DNA from 2 places in the Paraburkholderia sp. USG1 genome. Region 2 is predicted to be linked to the other one. Evidence: riboswitches for the same ligand, from Rfam matches in the RefSeq annotation. Region 2 holds a riboswitch; the other holds the start of a gene.

Region 1 (14,382 bases), on a different contig from region 2:
AATTCCGTGCGGGCTCGACCGTGCGGGCCACGCCGCCCGGCAGCGTGCCGGTCTGCGAGACGGACGTGCAGGCGGGCGCGCTCGGCATGCGGCTGAAGTCGCACGAGAGCCTGACGGTGGCATGCCGCTGGGCATATCGCGCGGACAACGGCTGGGTGGTGTCGCAAGCGGTGGTCGACGGCGCGCCCGCGCTGGAGCATGTGCTGCGCTTTGCGCGCGTGGACGGGCAACGCGCGCTGCGGCTGTACGAAATTTCTTTCGTGATCGACGAGATCACCGCCGAGGACTTGCGCGACGCGCTCGCGGACCGCTACGGGCCACCGCGTCAGGCGACGCAGAACGTGTCGGCCTCGGGCGCAATGCCCACGTACGTCTGGGAAAACGCGGTGAGTTCGATCACGTTGTGCTTTCTGCCGGGCACTCGCAACGGCACGCTCACCTATTTGCTGAAGGGCTCGGATGCGTGGGTGAAGTCGGTCGTGCGGCAATGGCAGGCGAGCGGCGCCGAGGCGGGTTGATGAGCGGCATTGAGTGTGTGGCCGTGAGGCCCGTTTCGAACAAGGAGCATGCATGACTGCGCTACGTCTCACTGTCGCGCTAGGCGCGGCGGCCTGCCTCGCGGCTTGCGCGAGCCGGCAAAATTCGATCGTGGATACGCCGATGGCGCCGCCGCTCGCCTCGGCGCCGTTGAACGTCAACACGCAAGGCGCGATCTATCAGGCCGGCGCTCCGTTGCTGCTATACGAAACACCGCGCGCGCAACATATCGGCGACGTATTGACGATCCGTCTCGCGGAATCGTATAGCGGCAATAACAGCGCGACCGCCGCGGCGAGCCGTTCGAGCAGTATTACCGCCGACGCCGCCGACCACTCCACCAATGCCGCCGCGCGACTCGCGCGATTGTTCAACATCGGCTCGGCGAGCACCGACTACAAGGGGCAAGGCAGTCTCACCGATGTCAGCGGCATGAGCGGCACGCTTGCCGTCACGGTGATCGGCACGATGTCGACCGGCAACCTGGTGGTGTCGGGCGAGAAGGTCATTGCGATGAGCGGCAACCGCGACCGGCTGCGCCTGTCGGGCATCGTCAATCCCAAGGATATCGAAGCGGGCAACTATGTTGCGTCGGGCAAGGTGGCGAACGCGCGTATCGAACAGGCCGGTGTGGGGATGGTGTCCGACGCCACGACAATGGGCTGGCTGCAGAGAATGTTCCTGAGCGTGCTGACGTTCTGAGCGGCCGGCGTGCTGGATAGCTGACGCGCAGCGGTGCAAGAGTCGATATCCATCGCACCTTGCGTCACCCGGTCAGGCCAGCGGCGCGTCGCGTTCGGCTGCGCCGATTTCGCCGTCCGGCACGAACACGTAGCCGCGTCCCCACACGGTTTGCACATAGCGCGGCTCGGACGGATCGACTTCGATCAGCCGGCGCAAACGCCAGATCGAGACGTCCAGGCTGCGATTGCGATGCAACTCGCTATTGCCGTGCAGCTTCTCCAGCAACTGCGCGCGCGTGAGCACGGTCATCGCGTGGGAGACGAATATCTTGAGCATGGCGAATTCGCTCGAACGCAACGCAATGCGCTCGCCGTCCCGGCGCAATTCGCGCGCCGGGAAATTCACTTCGAAACGGCCGAAGCGGTATGGCGCGCGCTGCTCCGGCGCGCTCGGGGCAATGGAGCCGCGACGGCGCAGCACGGTGCGAATCCGCGCGACCAGTTCGCTCGGTTCGAAGGGCTTGCCGAGATAGTCGTCCGCGCCGAGTTCGAGGCCGATCACGCGGTCGATCGGATCGGCACGCGCGGTCAGCAGAATCACGGGAATGTCGTCGCCGGCTACGCGCAACGCGCGCAGCGCGCTGATGCCGTCGAGCTCCGGCATCATGATGTCGAGCACGATCAGGGCTGGCCGCTCGTCCTGCAATTGGCGCTGCAGCGCCATGCCGTGTTCGAGCGTGTCGACCTTGAAGCCGCGTCCCTGCAGATATCCGCTGACGAGCTCACGTACGACGGGGTCGTCGTCGACGACAAGAATGGATGGGTTCATTCAGGTCATCTTAGAGAAGCGTGCGCGCGCAGCAAAGCACGTCACGCTTTCGAATCCTTTCCCATGTAAGAGAAAGCAAGAGGCCCGCGCGCCTAGTTCGCCTGGGAAGTCTGAATGGTCTGCGGCGGCTGGCGCCCGAAGTCGGTCCGATCCACTACCATTCGCGCGATCAGGCCATTGAGCTTGGTCGAGGCCGAAGAGAAGCGGTCGGTGTTCAGGCCGCCGGTCTGATAGCGGGCCGTGACCAGAATACGGCCGTTCTGGATCAGCGTCAGGTCGATGATCGACAGGTACTGGATCGTTTCGTCGCTGAACGAGCGGCGGCCGTAATCGATCGCGGCGTTGTAGACGAGGCGTGCCTCGCAGCCGGCGGGCGATGTGCCCGGATTGTAGACGTCCGAACGAATGCCGCGCCGGTCGAGCGCGAGTTGCAGCGCCGGCACGAAATCGCCGACCGACACGTTCTGATTCACTTCGACGCAGACGTGGCGCACGTCGGCCGGCCGGCCGTTGACGAAGGTCGGCGACGAGTAGTTCGCGGCGATCGCGTAGCCCGCCTGTATGACTGAACCGGTGGCGTCGGCGGCCTGGATCAGCGTCCATGCGCAGCCGTTCAAGCCGAGCGCCAGGGTCGCGGAGACGGCGAGCCACGCGCACGGACGCCACAACGCGATCCACGCGGCCCGTGGGGCTCGCGTGAAAGCGTCAGCGCGCATGGTCGGCATGAAGGTCATGAGGCGGCGTCGGGCGGCGGTCGGAGAATTGCGGGAATCACAGCGGGTAACGGCGATCGGGCTCACGCTCAGCGCGTGACGCGCAGGCGCAATTCGTTCTGCCCCTGCACGCTTGCCGTGACACTGACGCGCCGCTCGGCGGTGGTCACGATGAAATGCTGGCGCGTCGGAGTGTTGATGTCATGCACGACATTCGGGAAGCAGGCCGCGATATCGGCGCCGAATTCTTCGAGCGGATCGAAGACGACACCGTCGGCTTGCCAGTGCGCGCGCCAGTGGCAATCGTATGCATGCGTGCTGGCGCGGCAGTCGTCGACGCTTTCCGTGCCCGGCAGTTGCGCGGCGGATTGGGTCTGCAACTGCCGGAAATCAGCGGCGTCGACGATGTGCTTGAGCGCGGGGCAAACGTCGGCCGGCTCGTGAGCGAGACTGGCCTGGTTCGCTTGTGCCGCATGCGCGGCGCTCGCGACGAGCAGCGCACCGAGCGCAAGCGCGAGACGCTGGGTCAAAGGATGGAAGCGGCGATCGAATGACATGTGAGAATCCAGTAGCGGTGAATGACGTGGGGCAGGACGTGGTACGGCCCGCACGACTATCGTCGCCGCCGGAGGGCATTTTCAAAGCACGGAACAGCTTGCCGGCTTCGCAAATGCTTTCGAACTCTTCTCGCGTGTTTCGGGATGTTGCGGCGCGAGCCTGGCATCGCCAGGGTTGGCGGCCGGCGCGCTGCGTTCTGGCGTGGCTGCGTGAGGAGGCGTTGCGGCCGAGGTGCCGCACGTGTGGCTCTTGTGAGGTACGTGCGGCTTGCGTGGCGCCTTTCGCTCAGCCGAGCGTGAGGCCGCCGTCGATGTGGATCACCTGGCCGGTGATGTGGCGCGCCTCGTCGGAGAGCAGGAACGCGATCAGCGCGGCGATGTCCGCAGGTTCGGCGACATGGCCGAGCGGCGTCGCTTCGGCGGCGCGACTCCACACCGCTGCATTATCGGCACTCGGGCCGCGATCTTTACGCGTATAGCCGGGCGCCACGCAATTGACCGTCACGCCGTGCGGTGCCAGTTCCGCCGCGGCGGTTTTCGCCAGCGATTCGAGCGCCGCTTTCGCGGCGGCTGTCGCGGCAAACGGCGCGTCCGCGCGATAGCGGTGCGCGACGAACGAACTGAGCGCGATCACGCGGCCGCGCTTCGACGTCTCCAGCGCGGGCGTCGCCCGTTTGACGAGCGCCGCGAATGCGGCAGGCATGGCCGCGAAGGCTGCGCTGAACGCGTCCGGATCGAGTCCACCAAGCGTTTGGCGCTGCGCGTGTCCCGCGTTGGCGACCAGTTGATCGAGCGCGCCGAAGCTCGCCAGCGTTTGATGGATCAGATGCTCCGCGGCGCCGCGTTCGGCGAGATCGCCGTACACCGTCGCGCAGCGCGAGCCGTTCGCGCTGCAATCGGCGGCGACCTGCGCGAGCCGTTCACGCGCTTCGTGGTCGGCGCCGCGTGCGTGCAGCATCAAGGCCGAGCGTGGCGCGGCAATGCGCCGGGCCAGCGCGGCGCCGATGCCGGAACCGGCGCCGGTGATCAGCACGACGCGCTCGAATCCGGCGCTGCCCGCTTCGTTCAGATCGCCGACGTCGCTCATGCCGCGACCGCTTCGTCCGAGCGCTCGACGTCGAGCGTTTCGTCATGGAACGCGGCCAGCGACTCGCGATGCGCGACACTGACAATCGCCGCCTTCGGCAGCCTTTCCGTGAACAGGCGATACAGGCGCGCCTCGTTTTCCGCGTCGAGCGCGCTGGTCGCTTCGTCGAGGAACAGATAGTCCGGCTTGTGCAGCAGCACGCGCGCGGCGGCAAGGCGCTGTTGCTCGCCGGGCGAGAGAATGCGGGTCCAGTGTCCCGATTCCTGCAGACGGTCCGCGTACTCCGACAGATGACAGACGACGAGCGCTTCGCGGCATTCGTCGTCGGTGTAGGTGTCGGCGGCGGACGGGTAGGCGAGCGCCGCTTTGAGCGTGCCGATCGGCATGTAGCTGACCTGCGGGATGAACATCATGCGCGCGTTGACCGGGGCGTCGATCGAGCCGTCGCCGAACGGCCACAAGCCGGCGAGAGCGCGCATCAGCGTGCTTTTGCCCGAACCCGACGGGCCGCGTACCAGCCAGCGCGAGCCCGGCCGGATCGCGACATCGCGAATGCGCGACAGCGGATTGCCGTTGGGCAGGGCGAGTTTGAGACATTCGGTGGTGAGTTTGTCTTCGTCGACGAAATGCAGATTGATACCGCCATGCGCGGTAGCCGGCGAGACCGATTCCTTCAGGTGCGGCGCGTGCACGACACGCTTGAATTCACGCAACCGGTTCACGGTGGCGCGCCATTCGACCAGGGTGCCGTAACTGTTGATGAACCAGGAGAACGAATCGCTGACGGTGCCGAATGCGCTGGAAATCTGCATCAGCACGCCAAACGTGAAGGCGCCGGCGAAGTAGCGGGGCGCGGCGACCACCAGCGGGAAGATGATCGCGATCTGGCCGTAGAAGCTCAGCACGAACGTGAGGCGCTTGGTGTACTTCATCACCTGCCACCAGTTGTCGCGGATGCGCGCGAACAACGAGTGCGCGTTCTTCTTCTCGGTTTCCATGCCGTTGTAGAAGGCGATCTGCTCGGCGTTTTCACGCAGACGGATCAGGCCGAAACGGAAATCCGCCTCGACTTTCTGCGCCTGGTAGTTGATCGGCACGAGCGGATGGCCGACTTTCTGGATGATCAGCGAGCCGACCACGGCATAAAGCGCCGCGGCCCACACCATGTAGCCGGGGATCTCGATCGGCATGCCGCCGAGCGAAATGGTCAGCGCGCCGGCGAGCGACCACAGGATCGTGATGAACGACACCAGTGTGACGACCGTGGACAGCAGGTCGAGCGTCAGCGAAAGGGTGCTGGTGGCGAACGATTGCAGATCGTCGCTGATCCGCTGGTCGGGGTTGTCGGCGAGGCGGTCGCGCTCGATCCGGTAGAACGCGCTGTCTTTCAGCCACTCGTTCAGATAGCGCGTGGTGAGCCACTGGCGCCAGCGGAACCCGAGCATCTGGCGCAGGTAGCGGCCGTACACGGCGAGAATGATGAAGCCGAACGCGAGTGCCGAGAACACCATCAGCAGGTGCGGGAAGTCGTGCACGTTCTTGGTTTGCAGCGCGTTGTAGAAGTCGGCGCTCCAGCGGTTCAGACGCACGTTGATCCACACCACGAGCAGATTCATCACGATGATCGCGATGAGCAGGCCCCATGCCGTGTTTCGTTCTTCGGAGACCCAGTAGGGCTTGATCAGGCTCCAGGCGGAGACTTTTTCGTCGGGCGGCAGCGCGTGGCTGGCAGAGGTATTCGGTGTCATGAGCATCCTGAAGTAGTGCTGGCCCATTCGGGGCTGACCCGTGGAGCAGGTCCGTCTGCGGGCTGCCCTGCGGCGGGTTTGCGTTACATGCCCGGGCGTCGTGCTCGACGAACGCACGCCCGGGTGAGCGTCCGATTCTGGCGCGAAGCCCTTAAGCGAAAATTAATGCTCGCCGCGAGGCCTTGCCGGATCCCGCCGGGAACGTGGCGAGGTCGGCTGGCGTGCCGTCCGCGCCGCATTCGCGCGGCATCCTGTGCTGGCATTGTGCCAGAGCGCCGCCTTGGACCGTATTGATAGTGAGAAAGATGGTGCCGGATCAAATTCCGTGCGGCGTGGCGAGCCGCTGGTTTGCGGGCGCCGCGCCTTTTATGGTCTAATGGGCTTCGACGAAACAGGGGTGCTTCGCGCACAGGCGGCATGGTTTTCATGCTGCGGCGGCGAGGCTGAGAGAGACCCTTTGCACCCGATCCGGGTAATACCGGCGCGGGAAGTTTCCGGAAGCAGCCAGTCTTCCATTCCCCGCCGGGCGGCGTTAGTCATTGGAGCGCGCATTGCCCGGCCGGCCTCACCCGCCGGTTTCGTCCTGGGTACGTGCGTTTTTGTGGCCGTACGGAAAGGACTCGATGACCGCCTATTCTTCAGATATGTGTTTTGCTCTTCGTCACGCCGCCGTCGGCGCGCCGTGCTTCAGCGTTGCTTGCCGTCCTGAAACGGAGTGTGCGCGATGACGCGTCCTGCACAACCCGATTTCGCCGTGCTCGGCGGTGGCCTGTGCGGGCGGCTGGTCGCGTGGCGTCTCGCCGGACTGGGGCATCGCGTGGCGCTCTATGAGCGTGGCGACGCCGCCGGTTCGCAAGCCGCCGCGTGGGTCGCCGCGGCCATGCTGGCGCCGCTCGCGGAAGCAGCCAGTGCCGAGTTGCTGATCACGCGCCTCGGCGCGAGTTCGCTCGAGAGCTGGCCGCAAGTGCTGGCCGAGTTGCCCGAGCCGGTGTTCTTTCAGCGCAATGGCACGCTGGTTGTCTGGCATCACGCCGACCGCACCGAAGCGCCGCTGTTCGAGCGCCGGGTGCGCTCGAATGCCCCGCCGGAATTGCTGGACGGAGGCTTCATCACTCTGGCGGGCGCGCAGCTCGGCGCGGCCGAGCCTGCGTTGGCGGGGCGTTTCAATCAGGGCTGGCTGTTGCCGCGCGAAGGCCAGCTGGATAACCGGCAGGTGCTGGCGGCGCTCGCCGCAGGCCTCGCGCAACGCGGTGTCGAAACACACTGGAATACGCCGGTCGACGATCACGCGCTGCCGGCCGCCCATATCACGATCGACTGCCGCGGCCTCGGCGCGAAGTCCGTGCTGCCCACGCTGCGCGGCATTCGCGGCGAAGTGGCGCGCGTGCATGCGCCCGGTATCAAACTGACGCGGCCGGTGCGGCTGCTGCATCCGCGCTATCCGCTCTATATCGCGCCGAAGCAGGACGATCTCTACGTGATCGGCGCTACCGAAGTGGAAGGCGAGGACATGTCGCCGGTCAGCGTGCGCTCGGCGCTCGAACTGCTGAGCGCGGCGTTTTCCGTGCATCCCGGCTTTGGCGAGGCACGCATCCTCGAACTGAATTCGCAGTGCCGCCCCACTTTACCGGACCACCGTCCGGCTTTGCTGTGGGACGGCGCGCAGACGCTGCGCGTGAACGGCCTGTACCGGCACGGCTACATGATCGTGCCCGAAGTCGCCGACGAAGCCGTGCGCTTTGCCGCGGCGCGGCTCGACGGCCGCATCGGCGACGCCGATGCTTTCGCCGACTGGCAACGCGGTGCTCGCTGGAGCGAGCTCTTTCAACTGGACTCCGCGCGGGAGCCGGCATGAGCGTTGCGCGAGTGGTCTTTATCCGGACGAGCGCTGCGCTGCGCGCGGCTTTCGCCATCGATTGAACCGTATTCGGACATCATGGACATTCATATCAATCAGAAGCCGTTGTCGCTGCCCGAGGGCGCGACTGTCGCCGACGCGCTCACCGCGTACGGCGCCCGCCCGCCGTTTGCGGTCGCGCTGAACGGCGATTTCGTGGCGCGCACCCAGCATGCGGCGCGCGCGCTGCAGGCAGGCGACAAACTCGACGTCGTGCAACCCGTGGCCGGCGGCTGAGCGTCTCGCCACGCATTGCCGGGCTGCCGGTGTGCACGAAACCAAGGATTATGCAAATGACTTCCCTCCAGACCGCCGACGCGCTCACGCTTTACGGACAGACCTTCGCGAGCCGTGTGCTGCTCGGCACCTCGCGCTATCCGTCGTTGCAATCGCTGTCCGATTCCATTGGCGCGGCGCGCCCCGGCATGGTGACCGTCGCGCTGCGCCGGCAGATGAACGAAGGCGGCGCGGAAGCCGGCTTCTTCGACCTGCTCAAGCGTCACGGCGTGCCGCTCCTGCCGAACACGGCCGGCTGCCTGACCGTCGGCGAGGCGGTGACGACCGCGCATATGGCGCGCGAAATCTTCGACACCGAGTGGATCAAGCTCGAACTGATCGGCGACGACTACACGCTGCAGCCCGACCCGGTCGGCCTGATCGAAGCGGCCACGCAACTGGTCAAGGACGGCTTCAAGGTGCTGCCGTATTGCACGGAAGACCTGGTGATCGGCCGCCGTCTGCTGGACGCCGGCTGTGAAGCGCTAATGCCGTGGGGCGCACCGATCGGCACCGGCAAGGGCGTGATCAATCCGTACGGCCTGCGCGTGTTGCGCGAGCGGCTGCCAGACGTGCCGCTGATCGTCGACGCCGGGCTCGGCGTGCCGTCGCATGCTGCGCAGGTCATGGAGTGGGGGTTCGACGGCGTGCTGCTGAACACCGCCGTCTCGCAGGCAACGCACCCCGACGCGATGGCACGCGCCTTTGCGCTGGGCGTCGAAGCGGGCCGCCAGGCTTTTCTGGCGGGGCCGATGGCCGAGCGCGAAAGCGCGCACGCGAGCACGCCGGTGGTCGGCATGCCGTTCTGGCATCAAGACGGGAGCGCCGCATGACGCAGACTTTGACATTGAAAGATCGCGACCTTTTCTGGCCGCCCGCCGACGAACTCACCGAGGCCGCCGAGCGCATCCGCGCCCGGCTGGGCGACTGGCCGCCAACTCATGCGCCGTGGCGCATCTGCCTGACCGCGCCGGACGAACTGAACGGCAGCGACCTGATCGTGATTGCCGACGCGCAGCAGCACGGCGAGCAGATGGCGCGCTGGCTGGTGCGCGGCGCCGGCGTGATCGAAGCCGCCGAGGAGAAGGCCACGCTGCATCTGGGCGGCGAAAAATACCGCCTGGAAGGCCATCTGGCGGAAGACTGGATTGCCGCGCTGGCGGCTTTTCTGGACTGTGGTTTCGATCCGCATGACGCATTGGTGCTGGCGCTGGCCTGGCGCGACGGCGACGAAACCCGTGCCGACGACGCCTTTCCCGCTGATCTCAGCCGCTTTCCGCGTCTCGCCGGTTTGCCCGACGCGCCTGCGCAGGCGTTCGCGCGCTGCCCGGAGCGGCTCGGCTTGTATCCCGTGCTGCCGACCGCGGAATGGGTCGAGCGGGTAGTCGGTTTCGGCGTGAAGACGGTGCAGTTGCGCCGCAAATCCGCCGAACCCGCCGACGAACTGAAGCGCGAAATTGCCCGCTGCGTGGCGGTCGGCCGTCAGTACGATGCGCAGGTGTTCATCAACGACCATTGGCAGGCTGCGCTCGAAGCCGGCGCTTACGGTGTCCACCTCGGCCAGGAAGACGTGCATACGGCGGACCTCGCCGCGCTCGCGTCGGCAGGCGTACGTCTCGGTCTGTCGACCCACGGTTTCTACGAGATTCTGAAAGCGCTGCATTTCCGGCCAAGCTACATTGCACTGGGCGCGGTGTTTCCGACCACCACCAAGATCATGCCGACCGAGCCGCAAGGCCTGCGGCGTTTGGCCCGCTACGTGCGGCTGCTCGATGGCGTCGTGCCGCTGGTGGCGATCGGCGGCATTGACCTGCAAGTGCTGCCCGACGTGCTGGCCACGGGCGTGGGCAGCGCGGCCGTGGTGCGTGCGGTGACCGAAGCAGCGGATCCGGGTTCTGCCGTTTCTGCACTGCAACAAGCGTTTACGCAATAATCGTCACGTTTGGTTAACGACGGGGCACCCTCAGGGCAACTTTTGCACGATGGCCCTATAATTCGGCCTTCCGTGTAAAAGGACTGTCAGTTTCGTGTCTTCCTCACCCGAGACCTTACTCGAGTTGCGCGACGTCGACTTCGGTTATGGCGACCGGCTCGTCCTGTCGAACCTGAACCTGCGCTTCAAGCGCGGCCAGGTCGTCGCGGTCATGGGCGGCTCGGGCTGCGGCAAGACCACGGTGCTGCGCCTGATCGGTGGTCTGGTGCGCGCACAGCGCGGCGAGGTCCTGTTTCACGGCCAGGACATCGGCCGGCAAACGCGCGACGGCCTCTACGCGCTGCGGCGCAAGATGGGCATGCTGTTCCAGTTCGGCGCGCTCTTCACCGACATGTCCGTGTTCGACAACGTCGCCTTCGCGCTGCGTGAGCACACCGACCTTCCCGACGAACTGATCCGCGACCTCGTGCTGATGAAGCTCAACGCGGTCGGCTTGCGCGGCGCGCGCGACCTGCTGCCGTCGGAGATTTCAGGCGGCATGGCGCGGCGCGTGGCACTTGCGCGCGCCATCGCGCTCGATCCCGAACTGATGATGTACGACGAGCCGTTCGCCGGTCTCGATCCGATTTCGCTCGGCATTACCGCGAACCTGATCCGCGCGCTGAATCAGGCGCTCGGCGCCACGTCGATCCTCGTCACTCACGACGTGCCGGAATCGTTCGCGATTGCCGATTACGTCTACTTTCTGGCCAACGGCGGAGTTCATGCCGCAGGCACGCCCGCCGAACTGCGGGAGTCGACCGATCCCACCGTGCGCCAGTTCATCGACGGCGCGCCGGACGGCCCCTTCAAATTTCACTATCCCAGCAAGACGCCGCTCGCGGCGGACTTCGGCATTGGCGGAGGTCAGTCATGATCAGTGCGATCGGCCGCTCGGTGCTCGATGGGCTGGGCACGGCCGGCTATGCCACGCGTTTCTTCTTCCGGCTGCTGCTCGAGTTTTTCCCGTTGTTGCGCCGTCCGCGTCTTGTCACGAAGCAGATCCACTTCGTGGGTAATTATTCGCTGGTGATCATCGCCGTGTCGGGCCTGTTCGTCGGCTTCGTGCTCGGTCTTCAGGGGTATTACACGCTGACCCGGTACGGCTCCGAGGAGGCGCTCGGACTGCTGGTCGCGCTCTCGCTCGTGCGCGAACTCGGGCCGGTGGTCACGGCGCTGCTGTTCGCCGGGCGCGCCGGTACGTCGCTCACGGCCGAGATCGGCTTGATGAAAGCGGGCGAGCAACTGACCGCAATGGAAATGATGGCGGTGGATCCGGTGAAGGTCGTGATCGCGCCGCGCCTGTGGGCGGGCATTATTTCAATGCCGATCCTCGCCGCGATTTTCAGCGCGGTCGGCGTGTTCGGCGGCTATGTAGTGGGCGTGCTGCTGATCGGTGTCGATGCCGGTGCGTTCTGGTCGCAGATGCAAGGCGGCGTCGATGTCTGGCACGACGTGGGCGCCGGCGTCGTCAAGAGCGCGGTATTCGGCCTCGCGGTGACGTTCGTTGCGCTGTTTCAGGGCTATGAAGCCAAGCCGACGCCGGAAGGCGTGTCGCGCGCCACGACCAAGACGGTCGTGTACGCGTCGCTTGCCGTGCTCGGCCTCGATTTTCTGCTGACCGCGCTGATGTTCAGCTAAGACTGCGCCACATTTTTTTCGCTGGCGGCGCGTCTACCGGACGCACGCGGCGGAAGTGTCGACGGCGTGGCGGATTCACTTTGGGATGACGATGAAAAAGACTGCTCTCGACTTCTGGGTCGGCCTGTTCGTGGTGTTGGGTTTCGTGGCGTTGCTGTTCCTTGCGCTGAAGGCCGGCAACATGAGCTCGTTGTCGTTCCAGGCAACATATCCGGTCAAGCTCAAATTCGACAATATCGGCGGACTGAAGGCGCGCGCCCCTGTGAAGAGCGCGGGCGTGACGGTCGGGCGGGTCGGTGAGATCGGCTTCGACAGCAACGCGTATCAGGCCGTCGTCACGATCGATCTCGACAAGCAGTACCAGTTTCCGAAAGACACGTCGGCGAAGATTCTGACTTCGGGTCTGCTCGGCGAACAATACATCGGGCTCGAGCCCGGCGGCGACACGGAGATGCTCAAGGCGGGCGACACCATCTCCATGACGCAATCGGCGATCGTGCTGGAAAACCTCATCGGACAATTCCTGTATAGCAAGGCTGCGGATTCCGGTGCGTCCAAGCCTGGCGCGGCCGGGAGCGCACCCGCAGCAGCGCCTGCGGCACCGGGCCTGCCCGCCTCCGGCGCGGGCGCTCAATAAGGAGAAAAAGAATGCAGACCACACGCATCCGGGCCGCGCATGCCTTCCCGATCGCTAAACTGGCAGTCGTCACAGCGCTGCTCGCCGGCTGTACCACCGTGCAGACACCGACCAAGGGCGACCCGCTCGAAGGTCTGAACCGCACGATGTTCACCGTCAACGACAAGCTCGACCAGTACGCGCTCAAGCCGGTCGCGAAGGGCTACGTGTGGGCGACCCCGCAGCCGGTGCGCGACAGCGTGACGAACTTCTTTTCGAACATCGGCGACGTCTACATTGCGGCCAACAACCTGCTGCAGCTGAAGATCACCGACGGTGTCGAAGACATCATGCGGATCGTGATCAACACGGTGTTCGGTGTGGGCGGCCTGTTCGATGTGGCGACGCTCGCCAAGCTGCCCAAGCACGACAACGACCTCGGCCTGACGCTCGGTCACTACGGCGTGCCGGCGGGCCCGTACCTCGTGCTGCCGTTGTTCGGGCCGAGCACCGTGCGCGACGCGGTCGGCTCGATCGGCAATTACTATATCAACCCGCTCAGCTACGTCGATCCGGCTGGTCTGAGCTGGGCTTTGTACGGCCTGAACGTGGTCAACACGCGTGCCAATCTGCTGGGCGCGAGCGACGTGCTGGAAGGCGCCGCGCTCGACAAATACTCGTTCGTGCGCAATGCGTATCTGCAACGCCGTCAGTACCTGTTGTCGGACGGCAAACAGTCGCAGGCGCTGCCGAACTACGGCGACGAAGCGCCGCTGCCGAAATACGACGATATGGAGGGCAGCGCGGCCGGTGCGCCGGCAGGCGCCGTAACCGGCACGGCGGGCACGCAAGGTGCTGCTGCCGCGAAGGCGCCGGCTTCCGGCGCGACGGCGGCAACGTCGCCGCAAGCGGCGTCGGGCACTGCGGCAGTACCGGAAGCCGCGTCGGGCAGCGCCGAAACGCCGCCGCTCGACCTGAATGGCGGCCCTGAAACGACGCAGATCCCGGCCGGCCAACTGGTCCCGCCTACGCGTTTCAATTTTCCGTCATTCAAATTGCGTTGATCGTGCAGCCGTAACAGATCGATACGACTCTCGCAGTTTGCGCATGGATTGCGGCTGAACTCGCGTGCTAATGTCGGCTCAAACGGTTGCACTATTTTTAAGGCAAGGCTCCCTATGATGAAAAAATTCTTCTTGATTCCGCTGTTCGCCGCGCTGTTCTCGTTTGCCAGTGCCGGTGTATCAGCACAAACGGTCGACACCAATTCGCCCGACGGCATGATCAAGACGGTTACCCAGCAGGTGATCGACTCAATTCGCGCAGACAAGTCGATCCAGCAAGGCGACATCTCGCACATCACCCGGCTGGTCAACGAAAAGATCCTGCCGTACACCGATTTCCGCCGCACCACGCAACTGGCAATGGGCCGCAACTGGCGCACGGCCACGCCGGAGCAGCAAAGCCAGGTGGTCGAGCAGTTCAAGATGCTGCTGATCCGTACGTACTCGGGCGCGCTGGCTCAGGTGCGTGACCAGCAGATTCAATACAAGCCGTTCCGCATGAGCCCGGACGACACCGACACGGTGGTGCGCTCGGTCGTGATGAACAACGGCTCGCCGATCGAACTCGACTACCGTCTGTACAAGACGCCGCAAGGCTGGCGCGTGTATGACATCAATGTGCTCGGCGCATGGCTGATCCAGGCGTATCAGCAACAGTTCAGCGAGCAGATCCAGCAGAAGGGCGTGGACGGACTGATCCAGTTCCTCACGCAGCGCAACCAGCAACTTGCCGCGGGCAAGCAGTCGTGAGCGAAGTGTCGA
Region 2 (14,382 bases):
TGGCCGAAGTGGTCTGGGACGTGGCGGCCGGGGTGCTGCCGCCACCGCCGCCGCACCCCGCAAAGGCGGCGCAGACGAGGAGCAGGGCGGGAAGGCTAAGGGCGGATTTCATGGCGTCGTGAGCTGGGGTGGAGGCGGAGTCTCGAGGCTGTGCGCGTCACTGGAAATCGTCGGCCGTGACGCCGGCCGGCAGCGCCGCGGGCAGCCATGCGCGGCCCACGTAACCGCGCATCGGCCCGCCGGATTCCACGACCACGTCCGGCCGTGCCACGCGCGAGACATGCAGATTGCCGTCGGCGGTCGCTGCTTCGGCGCCCGCGCGATACGAGCCGGCATAGGTTCCGAGCAGTGCGCGCAGGTCGGGCATGGTTGGCCCTTGCCACGTGTAGGCGATGATCTGGCCGGTGTTCGTGGCGTACTCGTTGATGGTCGTGTTGCCCGCGTCGGTCAGCGTGCGCATGCGCAGCGCGCCGTTCAGCAAGCTGCGTGGCGCGGTCGCGTTCGAACTCGCCTGATCCGGCATGGCGCCACCCAATTGGGCGCGCGCATCGGCGCTGGCGCACGACACGGCAATGGCCATTGCGCAGGCGGCGAGAGTCGGGGAGAAGGTGGGCACTGGCATGATGGTCGTCTCTCGGTTGGCGCCCTCGAAGGCTTCTTGAAATGTCTATTTCAAGATATCACTGAGGTTTTCTGACCGTTACCAGAAGCGGTATTCGACTATTTCGAGATCTCAAAATTAGCCGTGCGAGAGGCCCGGAAAAGGCCGTTGAATCAATACACTGTCGAGTAAGTAGGGTGTATCTGACAGGCGCTTGGGAAATGTGGGTAATTGTTAAATCTGCCGCGCGGCAAGCCGGTTTCAGGCGCGAAAACCAGTCGCCTGAAACCCTGGGAAGCTGCGCGCCGCGAGGGCGGTTCCAGATCCCTGGCGTGAGTAGATCGGGTGCCATTTCCCAGCGGCTCACGCTGCTTAATTCGCACGCAAACCCGGGTTTTTGCACACGGGTCGCCGGGATCGGTAAAATGTTGGGTTGATCCACGGAAACTTGCCGTGGCGTAGCGGAAGGATTCCCCGAACATGACTGATCTTCGTCTTACCAAGCGGTTTGCAGTAATGCTGATGGCAGGCGGTCTGGTCGCCGGCTGCGGCACGTCGTCGCCGACCAAAATCGACTACAAGAGCGACTCGAAATCGAAGCAGGTGTCACTCGCCGTACCGCCGAACATGATTGATGAGACGGCCGATCAGCGTTCGTTGCCCCCGCAGGGCGGCGAAACCTCGTTGTCCACGCTCCAGCAGGTCCAGGCGCAGGCGCCGTCGGCCAACTCCGTGGTGGTGGTGCCGCAGGTCGCCGGCATGCATATCCAGCGCGACGGCACCGAAAGCTGGCTGGTCATCGACAACAAGGCGCCAGATCAGGCATGGGCGCAGATTCGCCGTTTCTGGCAGGAGCAGGGTTTCCTGCTGGTGGTCGACCAGCGCGACAAGGGCGTGATGGAAACCGACTGGAACGAAACGCACGCTCAGATCAACGACGGCCTGATCCGCAACACGCTGTCCAAGGCGATGGGCAACAGCTATGTGACCTCGGAGCGCAACAAGTACCGCACGCGTCTCGAAGCGGCGCCGAATGGCGGCACCTATGTGTTCATCAGCCAGAAGGGCATGCGTGAAGCGCTCAGCGGCACGAACAACGATTCGAGCACCTGGGTGCCGAAGCCGAACGACCCGGGCCTCGAACAGGAATATCTGAAGCGGCTGCAAGCAGCGCTGGCACTGGCCGATTCGCGCACCAAGCCGGGCGACACGCAAAGCGCCGAGCTCTCGCCGGCCGGTGCGCAAACGGCGCCTAACGCGGCCACGGCGGGCGCAAAGTCGGCGGCTGCGGCCACGGCGGCGCGAAACGTCGCGTTGTCCGCGCAGCAGCCCACGCCGGACGCGGATTCGGCGAACAATACATCGGCGCAGCTCTCCTCCACGGAGCTCACGCTCGGCGAGCCATATGACCGCGCCTGGTTGCGCGTGGGCCTCGCGCTCGACCGCAGCAATTTCACCGTCGACGACCGCGATCTGACCCGTGGCCTGTACTTCGTGCGCTACGTCGATCCGAAGGATATGACGTCGGCGGAACAGGGCTTCTGGAGCCAGGTGTTTCACGGCAAGAAGGAGAAAGTGGCCAAGCAGTATCTCGTGAACGTGCGCGCGGTGACGCCTGACCAGACGCGCGTGGCCGTGGTCAACGACCAGGGCGCGATCGACGAAAGCCCGCAGGCCAAGCAGATCATGAGTCTGATGGTTGACCAGTTGCACTAAGGCGCAGCAGGTTCGAGCACCGTCTGAATGTCTGAACCCGCCCGGGATTGACTCCCGGGCGGGTTTTTTTATGCCCGGATGTCTATCGCCGGATATGAAGCAGCGCGCGGCCCGGACAGAGATCGCCCGCGTGCGCATGTGTTTTGCTTGGCTTGCAGAATACCGGTACGAACCGGCATTCAATGGGAGTTGGCCATGTTCGACGTGATTCCTTACTGGATGTGGGCCGCGAGCTTGCTCGTCCTGGCGCTGGTGTGCGGCGCAGCCTTGAGCCCGCGCGAGGCGCGGCGGCCAACCGGCTTGCGGATGCGGCACACGGCGGCGCGTCGAACGAAGTGGCCGACGCCTTGAACCGTCCTTGCCGCCGTCCTGAACCGCTTGCCGTATTCCGCGACGGCAACCGTGCATGCGGCCGCCTCGTGCAGCCGCATGTAACGTGACGTTACCCCGGTGACGTAACTTTCAAAGCCTTCCTTCCGGCCGCCGCCATCTTTTTCTCCTGTAAGAAAATCCAATAAGAATCAACTGTTTGCCCTTGATGGCTCCCGTCGTTTGACAAACTGGCACACAAGCTGCTTTTGTAAGTTCGTGGAGCCGGGCCGGCTTGCCGCACGTGGGTTTGCGGCGAGCCGTCAATCCAGCGATCCGGTCAACGACTCCAGCATCCAGCATCCAGCATCGGCCAACGAACCGCTGCTTAGCCCGATGACGGCCCGCGCGTGTAGCGCGCGGCCTCGGTGGCCCCGTCGCCTATCCTCGTAGGGCGACGGTTTCGCCCGCACTCCTGTGGAGTGCGGGCTATTTTTTTGTGCCTGGGAGTTGCTGCGGCTTGGGGACGGCGGGAAGAACGGCAGTATCGGCGACGCCGGGAAGCGTCGCGCGAACGAAGCGGTTTTCAGGTATCCGCGCGGCGCGTGCCGATCCACGGCAGGCGTTTGATGACGCCGGTGGCCAGCGCGGTGCCGACCAGGATTACGCCGCAACCTTCCAGCATGCCGGGCGACACGCTCTCGCCGAGAAACAGCGCGCCCCACAGAATGCCGAAGATCGGAATGACGAAGGTCACGGTAATGGCGCGCGCCGGTCCGGCCACCGCGATCAGATGGAAGAACAGCATATATGCCACGCCGGTACACGCGACGCCGAGCGCGATCACCGCGCCCCATGCGTGCAGCGAGACCGGCGCCGCCGGCCAGTAGATCACGGCGAGCGGCAGCAGCACGAGCGTGGCGCCGGTCATGGTGCCCGTAGCGACGGTCAGCGCGTCGACGCCCGTCAGATGGCGCTTGGTGTAATTGGCGGCGACGCCGTACAGCAGCGTGGCGCCGAGCGCGGCGGCGGCCGCGAGCGCAGTCGTGAGCGGCGTGGCGGGCGTACCGTTCGGCGCGGCGATCTGATCCCACACCAGCATCAATACGCCGAGAAAGCCAATCACCAGCCCGAGCGTGCGTAGCGCGCTCAGCCGGTCGCGCAGCCAGACAAAGCCCACCAGCGCGCCCCACAGCGGCGTGCTCGCATTGATCACGGAGGTCACTCCCGCCGACAGCGTCAGCTCGGCATAGGCGAACAGGCAGAAGGGCGCCGCCGAATTCAGGATGCCGACCACCAGCAGCGGGAAGGCTCGCGTGCGCAGGATGGCCGCGGATTGGCGCAGCGGGCGTCGCGCGATCAGCACGACGGCGAGAAAGGCCGCGCCGATGCCGACGCGCAGCGCCATCAACGGTGCGACGCCGAAGTCGGTTACGCCGACGCGGATAAACAGGAACGAGGCGCCCCACAGGGCGGCGAGGATCAGCAACTGCAGCAGGTTCTTGGCATTCATGAGGGTGGCGCCGCGCGCGGTTGAGTCGAGACGCCCGCGCATCGTAACAGCGCTATCGCGCGAAACGTTTCAGGCTGGAATGAAACGGCAAGATCCGGGAGATGAAAGGCGTCTGATAGTGGTGATCGTAAAGGCCGCAGTGGCACGCGCAAAACGAGCAATTCTCACGCTGATGTGAGAAAAATTACGACCAGGGCAATGTGGTGGAACGGAGCACGCAAGCGTGAGCGGGTATCCGCTTGAAGTCCGCGAATTATTTTGCGGCGACCATTTAGACGGCGGACTTGAAATGCATGAGCGAAGGAAGGGGGCGGGGGCGGCCCGCACCACCGCCGCGCCCGTACCCGCCTCAATGCGCTCCGCTCAGTGCGGAATCATCCACTGCAGGAAATTCTGCTGCACCCAGACCAGCACGCCGAGCAGTACCGTCAGCAGCATTGAATGCTTGAACGTTTTGGCGAACACCACGCCCTCCTTGCCTTTGAGTTCGGTGGTCGCCACGCCGGTCGAGATGTTTTGCGGCGAGATCATCTTGCCCATCACGCCGCCCGACGAGTTCGTCGCCGCCATCAGGATCGGGTTGAGATTCAACTGGTTGGCCGCCACCACCTGCAGGTTGCCGAACAGCGCGTTGCCGGACGTATCGCTGCCGGACAGGAACACCGCGACCCAGCCGAGGAACGCCGACACCAGCGGGAAGAACGGTCCGACCGAGGCAACGCCCAGCCCGAGCGTGTACGTGAGGCCCGAGTAATTCATCAGATACGCGAGCCCGACGATGGTCGCCACTGTCAGGATGGCGATGCGCGTCTGCACCCACGTGTCGGCGATGGCCGCGCCGAACTCGCGCGGGCTCAGCTTGACGACGAACGCGGTGATCAGCGCGGCGACCAGAATGGCAGTGCCGGTCGCGAGCGGCTGGAAGTCCCACACCGCGCCATACGTCGTGTTGTACAGCGTGATGAACACGGCCTTGTCGAGGCCGGGCCACGGCACCTTGATGTCGCCGATCAGGAAGATCTTCGCCACGGTCCAGACGATCACCACGACCGACACGATGATCCACGGATACCAGCCCTGGCCGCCGCCGATCTTGCCGCGCACCTCGCCGACCCGGTCGATGTTGACCGCGAATTTCGGATCCGCTGCGGGTCGCCAGACGCGCAGGAAGGCAATCGTCAGAATGAGCGAGACCATCGACGACAGGACGTCGGTCAGGCTGTAGTTCACGAAGTTCGAGGCGACGAACTGCGTCAGCGCGAAGCTCGCGCCGGATACCAGCAGCACCGGCCACACCTTCAGCATGTTGCGAAAGCCCGCATAGACGCTGATGACATAGAAGGGCAGCAGGAAGGCGAAGAACGGCAACTGGCGGCCGACCATTTTGGCGAGCGAATCGGCCGGCAGGTGCGTGACCGCGCCGAGCACGGTGATCGGCACGCCGAGCGCGCCGAAGGCGACCGGCGCGGTATTGAAGATCAGCGTGAAGGTGAGCGCTTCGAGCGTGGGAAAGCCGAGCAGAATCAGCAACGAACTGGTAATGGCGACCGGCGTGCCGAAGCCGGAAATCCCTTCGAGCAGCGCGCCGAACGAAAACCCGATCACCACCAGCACGACGCGCCGGTCGTTCGGCAGGTTGTCGATCATCCACATGCGAAAGGCCGCAAAGCGGCCCGAGCGCTGCGAGATGTTGTAAAGCAGGATCGCCGTGAACACGATCCACATGACCGGCCAGCAGGCGAACACGGCGCCGGCGACCACCGAATTGACCGCGAGTCCCACCGGAAACTGCCAGACAAAGACCGCCACGATCAGGCCGACGATCAACCCCGCGAGCGAAGCCTGCCACGCCGGCCGGCGCGCCCAGCCAAGCAGAAGCAGCACGACGATGATCGGCAGGGCCGCGACGAGGAACGAGGGCAATAGCGAATTGCCGACAGGAGTGAGTAGCTGGTGGAACATCACGTCTCCTTCGTTGTTGTTCGAACTCGACGCGCCACTCCGCCTGAAGGGGCGCGTCGCTCTGGCATGACGGATGGGTGCCGACGGCAGCACGTGCGGGACGGGCCGGGGCGCCTTTTTAAGCAGATACTGTGTGCGGCTTACCGAAGCATAGAACCCCGTCGGGCTGCGTCAAGAAGGGAAACTACGGGCGAAGCAGACAGGGGCTGGGAGCGCGTCTTGCGCCCGCGCGGGGCCGCACGGTGCGCGAGACGACGAGCGACACGACGAGCGATGCGACGAGCGATGCGCGGGTCCATGCGGGGTGCGCATCGGGCGAAACGTCGGGCGAGGGTGAATCGTAAGGCGGCTGTCAGTGCCCATGTCCGTGACCGCCCCATCCACCCCCATAACCATGACCGCCTCCCCAGTAACCGCCAAACCCGAAACCGATCGAGACCGACGGCGCGTACCAGCCCGGATAGCCGTAATAGGCCGGATAGACCGGTGGCGGATAGTAGACGGGATAAGCGGGCGCAACATAAACCGGCGGGGCGGCGACCGCGTAAGTGGGCGGCGAGCTTTGCTGAGCCGCTTGCGCCTGCGCCTGTTGCTGCTGCTGTTGACCTGCGGATGAGTCGACTTGCCCGACGGGCACTTGTTGCTGAGTAGCAGTGGCCGGCACCGTGGCGTAGTACGGCGGGTAGTAGCCGGCCGGGTAGTAGCCGTATGGGTAATAGCAACCGGAGAGCGTGAGAACACAGACCACACCTCCAAGCGCAATACCCGTGTTGGAAAGACGTGGCGAGGAATCACCGGAAAAGGGCCGCGGCAACCGCCGGCCGATCGCACACACCGTGTTGATGAGGCGGGACTTCATGACGCGCTCCTGGTTGAATCGAACGCCGCCGTTGGGGCGACAGGGCATCAGCTTACGCTGCTCCCGCGCCAACCGGATTGCAAATCCGTAACGGCTTATTTCACCTTATTGCAGCGTCACTTGAAAACGGGCATCGGAGACATCTCGCCCGCCCGGGAAGCAGCGCGTCCGGCTCTCTGTGAGCCGCGCATCGCCGGACTCACCTTTGTGTCATGGATAGCGCGAAGACCGGGCGTCCGGTTACTTGCCCACCTCATGCCCGATGACTCCGCCCGCCGCCGCACCGCCGATCGTCGACAGCGCATTGCCGCCGACCGCCGCGCCCGCCGCGCCGCCCAGGCCTGCGCCGATGGCCGTATCACGGCCCTGCCGGCTCATGCCTTCACACGCGGAAAGACTGACCACCGCTGCCACGATGGCCGCGAGCGTACTGATTTGACGAATCGATTTCATGATGCTGACTCCGGTACTTGTGATTGGAAGTAGTCACCGTTCTTCCATTTGATGTTATCGCCGCAGCCCGTGTCCGGATGTGTGCACCTGTCAACGAACTGACGGTTTCGTAATCAAATGTTTCCCTTCATTCAGCACGCGGCGTGCCCGGCCGCTGGAAACGCAAAAGCCCGCTGGTGGCGGGCTTCGATACTGCAATGCAGAGGTCTGGCGGACCGGATGGCGGATGGAACCGCGCAGCGCTAACGGTGCATCCGCGTCCGAACCTTACTGCCGCTGATAAATCTCGGCGCCTTTCTTCATGAACTCGATCGACTTCACTTCCATACCTTTCTTCAGCGCTTCGTCGTCGGTGACGCCTTGTTGCGCGGCGAACTCGCGCACGTCCTGCGTGATTTTCATCGAGCAGAAGTGCGGCCCGCACATCGAACAGAAATGCGCGACCTTGGCCGAATCCTTCGGCAGCGTTTCGTCGTGGAATTCGCGCGCCTTGTCCGGATCGAGACCGAGGTTGAACTGGTCCTCCCAGCGGAATTCGAAGCGCGCTTTCGAAAGCGCGTTGTCACGCACCTGCGCGCCCGGATGGCCCTTCGCCAGATCGGCGGCGTGCGCGGCGAGCTTGTAGGTGATGATGCCGGTCTTGACGTCGTCCTTGTTCGGCAAGCCGAGGTGCTCCTTCGGCGTGACGTAGCACAGCATGGCCGTGCCGAACCAGCCGATCATCGCAGCGCCAATGCCCGACGTGATGTGGTCGTAGCCCGGCGCGATGTCCGTGGTCAGCGGTCCCAGCGTGTAGAACGGCGCTTCGTCGCACCATTCCAGTTGCAGATCCATGTTTTCCTTGATGAGTTGCATCGGCACGTGGCCGGGGCCTTCGATCATGGTCTGCACGTCGTGCTTCCACGCGATCTGCGTGAGTTCGCCGAGCGTCTTCAATTCGCCGAGCTGCGCTTCGTCGTTGGCGTCGTAGATCGAGCCGGGGCGCAGGCCGTCGCCCAGCGAGAAGGCCACGTCATACGCCTTCATGATTTCGCAGATGTCTTCGAAGTGCTCGTACAGGAAGCTTTCCTTGTGATGAGCGAGACACCATTTCGCCATGATCGAGCCGCCGCGCGAGACGATGCCCGTCATGCGTTTGGCCGTGAGCGGCACGTATTGCAGACGCACGCCCGCATGAATCGTGAAGTAGTCGACGCCTTGCTCGGCCTGTTCGATCAGCGTGTCGCGGAAGATTTCCCACGTCAGGTCTTCGGCCTTGCCGTTGACCTTTTCGAGCGCCTGGTAGATCGGCACCGTGCCGATCGGCACTGGGCTATTGCGGATGATCCACTCGCGCGTTTCGTGAATGTGCTTGCCGGTGGACAGGTCCATCACCGTGTCGCCGCCCCAGCGGATCGCCCACGTCATCTTGTCGACTTCCTCGCCGATGGAAGACGACACCGCTGAATTGCCGATGTTCGCATTCACCTTCACGAGGAAGTTGCGGCCGATGATCATCGGCTCGCTTTCCGGGTGATTGATGTTGTTCGGGATGATCGCGCGGCCGCGCGCCACCTCTTCGCGCACGAACTCCGGCGTGATTTCGGTGAGGCCGTTCGGACCGAACGCGCTCGCGCCGAACGCCTGGCCCGGATGCTGGCGGCCCATCATCGCGGCGAGCTTTTCGCCGTTCGGGCCGCTCGTCTTCAGGCTTTCCAGATACTCGGCGCGGCGCTGGTTTTCGCGAATCGCGATGTACTCCATTTCCGGCGTGATGATGCCTTTGCGCGCGTAGTGCATCTGCGAGACGTTCTTGCCGGCGATCGCGCGGCGCGGCGTGCGGTGCAGGCCCTGGAAGCGCAGGTCGGCGGTTGCCGTGTCGGCGGCGCGTTCGCGGCCGAAGTCGCTCGACAAGCCGGTCAGCGCTTCGGTGTCGCCGCGCTCTTCGATCCAGGCCTGACGCAGTGCCGGCAGACCGGCGCGGATGTCGATTTTGGCGTCCGGGTCCGAGTAGGGGCCCGACGTGTCGTAGACATAGACCGGCGGATTCTTTTCGCCGCCGAAGCTGTCGGACGTGTCGGCCTGCGAGATTTCGCGCATCGGCACGCGGATGTCGGGACGCGAGCCGGTCACGTAGACCTTGCGGGAATTCGGCAGCGGCGCGACAGCGGCTTCGTCGACGTGCGCGTCGGCGGAAAGGAACTTCGGGTTGGCGTTCATGCGTATCTCCGTTGCAAAGCTATGTGGGGCGGCTAAGCAGGAGACGAGACGGAAGTTGTCGGAAATCGCGAGAGGTGAGGCGATAAAGCTGGAGCGCGAAATCCGTACGCTTCCCTGCGCTGGCATTATCCAGATCAGGTTCAAAGGGTATTTCTCACCCACGCAACACGGACCTCCAACCTCCGTGCGACGCAGGACCCCCGCGTTAGCAGCGCACACGATACACCGGCTTCCCGCTGCTTGGCAACCCGTCAGGAAACGCCGGCTGGCGGATAGCGCAGCGGTCGGCCACGCGCGAGTCGGGTGTCGAGGCGGCTGGCATCAGGCTGGCGCCACGATGCGGCGCGACACGTTTGCTATGGCGTGGCGCTGTGCTTACAGCGTGAAATCGTCCGCGGCTTCGGGTTGAAACAGGATTTTTTCCAGCTTCAGCACCTTCTCCGTGCCGCTCGGCGGCGTGAAGCGGATGCGCTCGCCGCGCTTCGCGCCGAGCAGGGCGAGGCCGGCGGGAGAGAACACGTTCAGGCGACCGTGCGCGAAGTCCGCGTTGGGCGGATAGACCACCGTCCAGGTCATGTGCTCGCCGCTGGTTTCGTCGACCAGCGTGGCTTGCGAATTCATCGTGACGACATTGGCCGGAATCTCGTGCGAATCGACGATCACCGCGCGCTCCAGGACGTCGTCGAGCATGTCCTGCAAACGCGCGTCGGCGCCGGGCGCGGCCGCGTGCTTCTCGAGACGGGTGACGTCGAGCTCGGTCAGATAACAGGTTTTCGTCTTTTTCACGATGGGTACTCCAATTCGATCTGCATGTAGGGAAACAGCGTGCGGATGAGATCGGCCCGGAGCCCGACAACGCGGCTCAGGCAATGGAGCGGGCAGCGTTAGATCGGGCGCCGGGCGGCGTGGAGCGGGAGCGTTCGGGACAGCTCGCCGGTGCGACGCGGCATGGACTCCGCGCGCGCGCAACCGGTTGCGCGGGGCGGGCGCAAGCGGGAGAAGGCACGGGAAGTCGGAAAGCGCATCGAGATAGCCAGTGGGTAGCGAAAGAGGATGAAGCGGGCGCCGCAATACAGTTGTACGGGCGCGATCGAAAGGTGAATGTTAGCACGGGAGGTGCTGCCTTTAGACTTTAGCACAGGGCCGGGAATCTCTCGTCGCGGCGCCCGGCCCGGCCCGTTTGCCACGCCCTGCCAGCCGCGGTAAATCGTGTGCGCCGTGTGCGAGCCGCCCGCCGTCTGCCCGAGCCCGTCTGCTCAGACGTTACGGATACCGAATCATGAACAAACCCATCCGGCGATCCGCTCGACCGGTGGGCGAGAGCCTCGACTACGGATCGATCCACAGCAACTCGCGCCAGTTCACCCCGAAGCGCAGATTAACGCAGCCGTTCGCGTGCAACGCGTTCCGAGGTATCGACGCGACGAAGATCCAGGGGAAACGCCCACGGCCATTTTTGTTGCGAGTAAGTCAAAAAGTTACGATTCTTTCAAGCGACGCGGTGGGCGCTTACTGCATAATGCGATGCGCGCCAACCATTTGGCGCGTGTTCGCCGTGGCCCGATCTGTTTCGGCCGCTGCGGCGTTGTGGCTCCCTTGGCCATCTATCGTCCTTCCGTTCCACCAACATGTCCGCCAGCCTCGCCCGTCAGACCGTATCGCCGATGCGGTGTCCGCCATCCCGCCTCAGGGTCTTCAGCGGGGGCGCAGCACCTCGAGCGGCATGGGCGGGTTGAACGCATGTCGCTGCAAACTCCAAGCCGTTTTCCGCGTGGTTTCCCGCTCCGTTTGCCACAGTCCCGCAACGGCCAGCTCGCACTCGCGCTCGCCGTCGTCTATCTCGTGTGGGGTTCGACTTATCTTGCCGTGCACGTCGCGCTGGGTTCGTTTCCGCCGCTGCTGCTCTCGGGGTTGCGCAATCTGTTCGCCGGCATAGGGCTCTTCGTTTTCGCGGCGCGCCGCAATCCCGTCTGGCCGGGCGCGGTGGAAATCCGCAATGCCGGGCTGGTCGGCACCATGCTGGTCGGTTTGTCGAGCGGCATGCTCGCCTATGGGATGCGCACGGTCGGCACCGGCACCGCGGCGGTGATGGTCGCCACCGTACCGCTGTTTGCGACCGTGATCGCGGCAGTGGCGGGGCGCAAGATCGGCCGGGGCGAGTGGTTCGCGGTCGGCCTCGGTCTGGTCGGCATTGCGATTCTCAGCCACGGCGACAGCGCGCCGGGCTCGGCGGGCGGCAGCCTGGCGATTCTGTGCGGCGCGCTTTTCTGGGCGGGCGGCGCGCATCTGGCCGGGCGGCTGAAGCTGCCTTCGGACCTGTTTCTTTCGACGTCGCTGCAAATCGGTCTGGGCGGCGCGATGTCGACGCTGGTCGCGTGGGTCTCGGGCGAACGCATGGCCGAGCTGCATTTACTGCCGCTGCTGGCGTTCATCTACCTGATGCTGATCGGGACGATGGCCGCCTATGTCGCGTACGGTTTTCTGATCCGGCACACCAGCCCGATCATTGCCAGCAGCTGCATGTATGTGAACCCGGTGGTGGCCGTGGCGCTCGGTGCGCTGCTGCTCGGCGAGCCGGTAACGCGCTCCACGGTGATCGCGACTATCGTGATTCTGGCGAGCGTGGGGCTGTCTTTCTGGTTCGACTACCGGAAGAAGGGGCTCGCCTGACGTTCACCTGGAGTCTGGCTTGGGTTTGCATTGGGTTTGCCCTGAATATGCTTGACCCGGGCAGCAGGCCGCCGCCTTCACAGCGCCGCCGCCACTTCCGCGCCTTCGCGAATCGCGCGTTTCGCGTCCAGTTCGGTCGCGACCTTCGCTCCGCCGATCAGGTGATAGCGCGGCCCCTCGGCCCGATGCGCTTCTCCTGCCGCCGGCTGCGGATGCAGATCGCGCAGCGATTCCTGCCCCGCGCACACCACGATCGTATCCACTTCGAGCCATTCCTCGACGCCTTCGCGGGCGATCTTCAACCCGCGCGCACTGATCTCCAGATACGACACGCCGCCAAGCATTTTCACCCCGTTCCTCGCCAGCGTCGCGCGATGCACCCAGCCGGAGGTCTTGCCGAGCCCCATGCCGAGCTTGCCGGCCTTGCGCTGCAATAGCCATATTTGCCGCGGCGGCCGCGGCGGCCGCGCCGGCGCGGGCGGTTTCAGGCCGCCGCGTTCCTGCACGGCAAGATCGACACCCCATTCGTCGAGCCACGCGTCGCGCGGCATGGGCAGCGGGTCGCCCGCGCGATGCAGCAGAAACTCGCTGACGTCGAAGCCGATGCCGCCCGCGCCGATCACGGCGACGCGCTGGCCGACCGGCGCACCCCGCAGCACGTCCACATACGACAGCACGTTCGCTGCATCGATGCCGGCAATCGCCGGCCGCCGCGGCACGATGCCGGTGGCGACGATCACGTCGTCATACGCGCCGGCGGCAAGCAGCGCGGGATCGACGCGCGTGTCGAGCCGCACGTCGACGCGGTGGCGCTGCAACTGGCTCTGAAAATAACGGATCGTTTCGCTGAACTCTTCCTTGCCGGGCACGCGCATCGCCAGATTGAACTGGCCGCCGATCGTTGCGCTCGCATCGAACAGCGTCACGCGATGCCCGCGCGACGCTGCCACCGTCGCCGCCGACAATCCCGCCGGACCCGCGCCGACCACCGCGACCGAACGCGCGGCCTGCGTTCCGGCGACGGGCCGGTAGATCAGCTCGGTTTCACGTCCCGCGCGCGGATTGACGAGGCATGTCGCGCGCTGGTTCCTGAAGGTGTGATCGAGGCAGGCCTGATTGCAGGCGATACAGGTGTTGATTTCGTGCGTGCGCCCCTCGGCGGTCTTCACCACGAACTCCGGATCGGCCAATAGCGGCCGCGCCATCGAAACCAGATCGCCTGCTCCCTGTGCGAGCAGTTCTTCCGCGACGTCGGGCGTATTGATGCGGTTCGACACGATCACCGGCACCCTGACGGCGGCCGTCAATCGCGCGCTCAGCTCGGCGAAAGCCGCGCGCGGCACCGAGGTCACGATGGTCGGCACGCGCGCTTCGTGCCAGCCGATGCCGGTGTTGAACATCGTCACGCCGGCGGTTTCGAGCGCGCGGGCGACCTGCACGGTTTCGTCCCACGTGTTGCCGCCCTCCACCAGATCGATCAGCGAGATCCGGTACATGACGATAAAGCGCTCGCCGCACACGGCACGCACCCGCTCGACGATCTCGCGCGCGAGCCGCATACGGTTTTCGATGCTGCCGCCGTAGGCGTCGGTGCGCCGATTGGTGCGTGGACACAGGAACTGGTTGAGCAGATAGCCTTCGCTGCCCATGATCTCGACGCCGTCGTAACCCGCGCGCCGAGCAAGGCGCGCGCAGCGCGCATAGTCGCGCACGGTCTTCGCAATGCCCGCGATGCTCAGCTCGCGCGGCTTGAACTTCGAGATCGGCGATTTGATCGCCGAAGCGGAGACGACGAACGGTTGATAGCCATAGCGGCCCGCATGCAGAATCTGCAGCGCGATCTTGCCGCCCTCGGCGTGCACCGCCTCGGTCAACTTCCGGTGATTGCGCAGATCGAACACGGAATTCAGCGTGCCACCGAACGGCAACAGCCAACCCTCGCGACTCGGCGAGATGCCGCCCGTAACGATCAGACCGACGCCGCCCTTCGCGCGCTCGCGGAAATACGCGGCCAGCTTCGGGTAATTCCAGAAGCGGTCTTCCATGCCCGTATGCATCGAACCCATCACCACGCGGTTGCGCAAGCGGGTGAAGCCCAGG

What was found. Region 2 has a riboswitch for thiamine pyrophosphate ahead of thiC (phosphomethylpyrimidine synthase ThiC). Riboswitches for the same ligand answer to the same signal wherever they lie in the genome.
Region 1: it holds a riboswitch for thiamine pyrophosphate, as region 2 does, so the genes downstream of both, NE850_RS32365 (FAD-dependent oxidoreductase) here and thiC (phosphomethylpyrimidine synthase ThiC) in region 2, are expected to answer to the same signal.

What each region holds. Positions count from the first base shown of each region.
Region 1 is NZ_JAMWXW010000033.1:75,455-89,836, forward strand. It holds gene NE850_RS32330 (hypothetical protein) at 1-518, shown strand, start outside; gene NE850_RS32335 (flagellar basal body L-ring protein FlgH) at 571-1,239, shown strand; gene NE850_RS32340 (response regulator) at 1,312-2,049, opposite strand; gene NE850_RS32345 (hypothetical protein) at 2,142-2,783, opposite strand; gene NE850_RS32350 (hypothetical protein) at 2,852-3,319, opposite strand; gene NE850_RS32355 (SDR family NAD(P)-dependent oxidoreductase) at 3,606-4,406, opposite strand; gene NE850_RS32360 (ABC transporter ATP-binding protein/permease) at 4,403-6,154, opposite strand; TPP riboswitch at 6,538-6,661, shown strand; gene NE850_RS32365 (FAD-dependent oxidoreductase) at 6,879-8,009, shown strand; gene thiS (sulfur carrier protein ThiS) at 8,091-8,288, shown strand; gene NE850_RS32375 (thiazole synthase) at 8,345-9,160, shown strand; gene thiE (thiamine phosphate synthase) at 9,157-10,260, shown strand; gene NE850_RS32385 (ABC transporter ATP-binding protein) at 10,355-11,176, shown strand; gene mlaE (lipid asymmetry maintenance ABC transporter permease subunit MlaE) at 11,173-11,940, shown strand; gene mlaD (outer membrane lipid asymmetry maintenance protein MlaD) at 12,032-12,577, shown strand; gene NE850_RS32400 (VacJ family lipoprotein) at 12,589-13,620, shown strand; gene NE850_RS32405 (phospholipid-binding protein MlaC) at 13,738-14,370, shown strand; gene NE850_RS32410 (lipid asymmetry maintenance protein MlaB) at 14,367-14,382, shown strand, end outside.
Region 2 is NZ_JAMWXW010000001.1:430,479-444,860, reverse strand. It holds gene NE850_RS02100 (DUF3443 domain-containing protein) at 1-112, opposite strand, end outside; gene NE850_RS02095 (DUF2844 domain-containing protein) at 158-622, opposite strand; gene bamC (outer membrane protein assembly factor BamC) at 1,082-2,317, shown strand; gene NE850_RS02085 (hypothetical protein) at 2,530-2,748, opposite strand; gene NE850_RS02080 (DMT family transporter) at 3,213-4,139, opposite strand; gene NE850_RS02075 (L-lactate permease) at 4,503-6,101, opposite strand; gene NE850_RS02070 (hypothetical protein) at 6,454-6,960, opposite strand; gene NE850_RS02065 (glycine zipper 2TM domain-containing protein) at 7,201-7,413, opposite strand; gene thiC (phosphomethylpyrimidine synthase ThiC) at 7,681-9,612, opposite strand; TPP riboswitch at 9,706-9,824, opposite strand; gene NE850_RS02055 (GreA/GreB family elongation factor) at 9,988-10,398, opposite strand; gene NE850_RS02050 (EamA family transporter) at 11,353-12,282, shown strand; gene NE850_RS02045 (NADPH-dependent 2,4-dienoyl-CoA reductase) at 12,360-14,382, opposite strand, start outside.